DNA from 2 places in the Paenibacillus sp. 3LSP genome. Region 2 is predicted to be linked to the other one. Evidence: predicted binding sites of a transcription regulator. Region 2 holds the regulator's gene; the other holds the start of a gene.
What was found. The regulator Rex, encoded in region 2, represses fermentation and respiration genes when NADH is low (regulators of the CRP and FNR family bind a similar motif). The targets are predictions, from matches to a motif close to TTGTGAAATATTTCACAA.
Positions count from the first base shown of each region.

Region 1: RW092_RS12855 (DUF1641 domain-containing protein) is a predicted target of Rex. The motif match lies at 1,706-1,723, and genes of this name have one in related genera.

Region 1 covers NZ_JAWDJI010000156.1:496-3,598, forward strand. The annotation lists partial or broken gene RW092_RS12845 (amino acid ABC transporter ATP-binding/permease protein) at 1-248, shown strand, start outside; gene gltC (glutamate biosynthesis transcriptional regulator GltC) at 701-1,600, shown strand; gene RW092_RS12855 (DUF1641 domain-containing protein) at 1,820-2,260, shown strand; gene RW092_RS12860 (NAD(P)/FAD-dependent oxidoreductase) at 2,276-3,103, shown strand, end outside.
Region 2 covers NZ_JAWDJI010000099.1:967-4,069, reverse strand. The annotation lists gene dinG (ATP-dependent DNA helicase DinG) at 1-1,359, shown strand, start outside; gene RW092_RS08155 (redox-sensing transcriptional repressor Rex) at 1,401-2,045, shown strand; gene RW092_RS08150 (amidohydrolase) at 2,042-3,103, shown strand, end outside.

The sequences.
Region 1 (3,103 bases), on a different contig from region 2:
TCATCCTCGATGAGCCAACCGTCGGCCTCGATCCGCGCACGGAACGCGAGCTGCTGGCGACGATCTTCCGCACGACGCAGGGCAAGTCGCTCATCTGGGTGACGCACCACCTCGTGGGTGCCGAGAAGATGGATGAGATCGTGTTCATGGAGCACGGACGGATCGTGATGCGCGGCACCCACGCGGAGCTGCTGGCCCGCGAACCGCGGTACCGTAATTTATACCGGCTGGATTGTCCGGAGGAATAAGACGCATACTAAAAATCAGGCGGCGATGCATGGGGAAACCGGCATCGCCGTATTTTTATAGGTAGAAGAAAGGTACAGCAAGGTGAGCGAACTGCAAAAGTACAGTTGAATTCCGGGGACATAGTCTTATTGTGCCTCTTAGCTGCAAAAGTGCAGTTGATTTCCGCCAAATTTACCTTGGAATCACGATTTCGCCAAAATGAACTGTACTTTTACATTCCATTGTCCATTTTTGGCGCAAAACGGGTGGGATGAACTGCATTTTTACACTTGGCAGAGCGTTGGTGGTGCTTAAGCTAACTCATGATTTAATAAATTGCCTTTTCTGCTTCCGTTTTCATATAGGAGCCGATATAATGGTTCTTAATATATTTACATGAGGTGTAAGCTATAAGGGTTTGGTCAATCCCAATCGGATATAGCGTGAAAAATGCAGCGAACGGGGTGAGGGGATGGAGCTCAGACAAATCCAATACTTTATTGAGGCGGCTAAGCTCGAGCATGTGACGGAAGCGTCGTATGCGCTGCATGTGTCGCAGTCGGCGGTCAGTCGGCAAATCTTTAAGCTGGAGGCGGAGCTGGGCGTCGATCTGTTTGTCCATGAAGGCCGGAAGGTGAAGCTGACGCCGATCGGTCGGCAGTTCCTGCAGCATATGGAGCAAATGATGAAGGTACTTGAACAGGCGCGCCAAGAAATCAACGAGTATCTGGATCCGGAGCGCGGGACCGTCCGCATCGGGTTCCCGAGCAGTCTGGCGGCCAACCTGGTGCCCACGGTGGTGTCGGCGTTTCGGCGCCGGTATCCGGAGGTGCATTTTCAACTGCAGCATGGATCGTACCGGGAGTTGCTGGACTGGGTCGGCGGCGGCGTGATGAATCTGGCCATGATTGGTCCGGTGCCCCAAGGGGAACCCCAAGTCACCGGCGAGGTGTTGTTCCGTGAAAGGTTCAAGGTGCTGTTGCCTGCCGGACATCGTTTGGCTGACCGCGAATCCGTCGGGCTGGACGAACTGCGGGAGGATGTGTTCGTATTATTCCCAAAAGGCTTTGTCCTGCGGGAAATCGTGGTTGACGCCTGCGATCAAATTGGATTCCAGCCGAAGGTATCATTTGAAGGAGATGATCTTGATGCGATTAAGGGGTTGGTGTCCGCCGGATTGGGGCTGACACTGCTTCCCGAGATTGCGCTTGGTGAGCATATTCCTTCCACGATCGTATCGCTGCCGATGAGGGAGCCGCAGGTCACCCGGGACGTTGGGGTGATCATTCCAGCGAATCGCGAACTCGCGCCAACGGAAAAACTGTTTTATGATTTTTTGAAGGAAAATTTGCCGTCGTCATGCGGAATTTAGGATTCATCGAAAAATGATATCGATAAGGGCCGTGAATTTTGTCACTTACACGGTCCTTTTTTCTTGAAAATGTGTTACAATTTACTCGGATTGTTCAGGTTTAAGATGTGCAAATTTTCACTAACTCAAAATGGGTTAGAGGCATCCAAAGGAGGAACACTATGCTTGAACAGCAGTTCGGCAAGCGAATCCTCAGATTATCGCAAAGGAGAATCGAATATGTCAGAGACAGTTACTGAAACAAAAACGGAGCAATCCGTAGCTGGTACCGCAAGCGGGCAGCAGGAGCTCCTGGAGCAGCTCTTAAAGCCGGAGGTGCAGCAATCGCTGACCGCTCTGGTAGAGCAGCTTCCAAAATTAAATGAGCTCGTTGGGGTTTTGACGAAAACGTATGATTTTGCCAAAGCGGTGGCAACGGATGAAATCCTGAAGAATGATACGGTTGGCGCCATTTCGGAAATTGCCGGCCCAGTGGTAGGCAAGGTGAAGCATTTGGCTGCTAACGTGATCGAAGCGAAGGATCGCGCAGAGGAAAGCCAAGAAGTGATTGGCGTGTTTGGGTTGATGAAGATGTTGAAGGACCCGCAAACGCAAAAGCTGCTCCGATTCGTTAACGCCTACCTTCAAGTGTCCGGTGAACGGGACCGCCAACAAAACTAACGGAGGAATACGATTATGTCAAAACATATTTTAATTTTGGGCGCCGGCTATGGCGGCGTACTCAGCGCATTGTCGGCCCGTAAGTTTATGGATAAATCGCAGGCGCGGATCACGGTGGTCAACCAATATCCGACGCATCAAATCATTACAGAGCTGCATCGCCTTGCTGCGGGCAGCATTTCCGAACGCGCGGTTTCCTTGCCGCTTGACAAGCTGTTTAAAGGCAAAGATATCGATTTGCGGATCGCGAAAGTAGAGAGTTTTTCGGTGGATAAAAAAGAAGTGAAGCTCTCCGACGGCACCGTGTTGTCCTATGACGCACTGGTTGTTGGTCTGGGCAGTATTACGGCGTACTTTGGCATCCCAGGCTTGGAGAAGCACAGCATGGTGCTGAAATCGGCGGACGATGCCAAACGGATCTATGCGCATATCGAATCGCGGATTCGCGAATATGCGGCAAGCGGCAATGAAGCCGATGCTACGATCGTGATCGGCGGCGGCGGATTGACCGGCGTCGAGCTGGTTGGGGAAATCGCCGATAAGCTGCCAGAGTTGACGAAGAAATACGGCGTACCGCAAAGCGAGATCAAGCTCCTGCTCGTAGAAGCTGGACCAAAGATCTTGCCAGTGTTGCCGGATGCGCTGATCGAACGCGCGACTGCCAGCCTCGAGAAACGCGGCGTGAAGTTCCTAACTGGCTTGCCGGTAACCAATGTGGAGGGCAACACCATCGATCTCAAGGATGGTCAAAAGATCGTCGCCAACACCTTTGTTTGGACCGGCGGCGTGCAAGGCAATCCGCTGGTTGGCGAATCGGGACTGGAAGTCAACCGCGGCCGTGCT
Region 2 (3,103 bases):
AAAGACAGCAAGACGGGGCAATTGGCCAACCTCCGCAGCACGCTCGAAGCGTCAGCCGCAGAGAAATCCTCGGATTGGTGTTCGGTCATCGACGGAATCTTCCCTACGCTGGTGGATGTGAAGGAGAGCTGGGACAAGCTCAGCGAGTTGCTGTTCAGCTTAATGCCTGACCGCAGTGACGCCGCCCCTGGTGATCCTGGACAGTTCGTGTACCGGTTGCTGCCGAATCGCAAGCCCAAGGATTGGGAGACGTTGACCGCGCTAGAGAATCAAATTTATGTAGGTCTCGGCGACGTGCTTCGGAAAGGGGAGCGCCTTCTGTCCGAAATCCGAGAAGAGCAGGACGATTATGCAGCGGAGAGCTTGATCACCGATATTAGCGGGTTGTTTAAAGATTTAGCCGGAGAACGGGAAGCGCTTCGCTTCTTCATGAAGCTAGAGAGCGAGGATACCGTCTATTGGATGGAAGCGAACGGGAACTTCCGCAGCCGGTCGCTGCAAATGTATGCGGTGCCGATTGACGTCAGCGCTCAGTTGAAGCAATTTTTCTTCGATCGGAAGAAGAGCGTCGTCATGACGTCTGCGACTTTATCTGTAGATAAATCGTTCCAATATATGATTGAGCAGCTTGGCTTGACGGAGGCAGCGGAAGAGGATCGGCTGATCACCGCGATGCTGCCATCGCCGTTTAATTACCGTGATCAGGCGTTGCTGGTGATTCCGCGCGATTTTCCAAGTGTGAAAGGCAGCGTGGGGGATGATCATTTCATTAACACGCTGGTTCAATCGCTGGCGGATGCCGCGGTGGCGACACAGGGGCGCATGCTAGTGCTGTTTACATCGTACAAGATGCTCAGGCAGGTGTATGACCCGCTGAAAGAACGGCTTGCAGCGGAAGGCATCACGGTGATCGGGCAAGGGATGGACAGCGGCAGCCGCACCAAGCTGACCCGGCGCTTCCAAGGGAACAGCGCATCGGTGCTGCTCGGGACAAGCAGCTTCTGGGAAGGGGTGGATATCCCTGGCGAGGCGCTGACCAGTTTAGCAATTGTACGCTTGCCGTTCCAGCCGCCAAACCATCCGCTGGTGGAAGCGAAGAGCGAACGTCTGCAGCGGGAGAAGAAGAATCCATTCATGAAGCTGTCTGTCCCGCAGGCGGTCATTCGCTTTAAGCAAGGGTTCGGACGACTTGTCCGTTCGTCGCAGGATCGCGGCATCGTGATCGTTTATGATACCCGGATCCTGGAATCATATTATGGAAAATATTTCTTATACTCATTGCCAGGACCGAAGATGGAGCATATGCCATTAACTCAAATGGTGCCGCGTATCTCGGAATGGTTAAATCCCGAAGCCTAAGCCGCTTCATAGATCGTAATGGAGAATAGGGGGAACAATGCATGAAGTCAGATAAAATTTCGGACGCTGTCGTCCGCAGACTGCCGGTTTACCTGCGTTTTTTAAATGAACTCAGCCGCCGTGAGGTGCCAACGGTGTCCTCCCAGGAGCTTGGACAGAAGCTGGATCTTAATCCGGCGCAAATCCGTAAGGATTTAGCTTATTTCGGCGATTTTGGCCGGAAGGGGATCGGCTACGATGTCGCTTATTTGATTGAGAAAATTCAACAAATTTTAAATCTGGACCAACAGATTAACGTCGCGCTGGTGGGCGCCGGGAATCTGGGCCAAGCCCTTTCGAATTATAATGCGTATTTGAAGGATAATATGAAGATTGTTGCGGTGTTCGACGCTTCGCCGGCGAAAATCGGTAAGCAGATCAACAACATTACGATTCAGCCGATCGAAGAGCTGGCGGAAACTGTTCGGGCGAAAAATATCCGCATTGGCATCATCACCGTACCGGATACAGAAGCCCAACGGGTGGCGGACGAGCTGGTGGCCGCCGGAATCGGTGCGATTCTGAACTTCGCGCCAACGATTCTGAAGGTTCCGCCGGAAGTTCGGATTCATGCGGCTGATTTCACCACAGATTTGCTGAGCTTGGCTTACTACTTGGAAAACGGAAAGGAAACAAGCAACGTATGAGTCGGAAATGGTTAATTAAGAACGGGACGTTTGCCGTTTTAGATGCGGATCGTCCTGTGGTTCACGGATATATGCTCGTTGAGGGCGATACGATCAGCTATATCGGGGAAGAGCGCCCGGAAGGCGTGGAAGGCGCCGAGACTTTGGACGGCAAAGGGTTGTTATTCTTGCCGGGCCTGATCAATACCCATGGCCATGCGGCGATGTCGCTGCTGCGCGGTTACGGAGATGACATGGTGCTGCAAACCTGGCTGCAGGAGAAAATGTGGCCAATGGAAGCCAAATTTACGGCAGCGGATGTGTATGCCGGTACGGCATTGTCCGTGTTGGAAATGCTCAAGGGCGGCACGACGACGTTCCTGGATATGTACGATCATATGGACGAAGTGGCCAAAGTCGTGGAGGAATCAGGCATTCGCGCCGTGCTGATGCGCGGGGCCATCGGTTTGTGCTCCCCGGAAGAGCAAGATCAGAAGCTCAAGGAAGCGATCGCGTTTGCGCAGAACTGGCACGGCAAGGCAGAAGGACGCATCACCACGATGATGTCACCGCATGCACCGTACACCTGCCCGCCGGCTTTCATCGAGAAATTTGTGCAAGCTGCCCATGATCTCGATTTGCCAATGCATACGCATATGTCGGAGACGCGCGCCGAGGTAGAGCAGAACGTGAACGATTACGGCGTCCGTCCGGTAGAGCATTTGTTGAAGCTGGGGATGTTCTCCCGCCCAACCCTGCTTGCCCATGCGGTGCATTTGACCGACGAGGAAATCGATATCTTGGCAGCCCACGGAGTTACAATTTCGCATAACCCGGGCAGTAACTTGAAGCTGGCCAGCGGTGTCGCCCGCGTACCTGAACTCTTGAAGAAAGGCGTAGTGGTATCGCTGGGGACCGACGGTCCGGCGAGCAACAATAACCTGGATATGCTGGAGGAGATTCGTTTGGCTGCGCTGATCCATAAAGGCGTATCCGGCGATCCAACGGCGGTTCCGGCACTGGAAGCCTTGAAGATGGGAACGGAATACGGTGCAAAATCAGTCTTCTTGCAAAATACA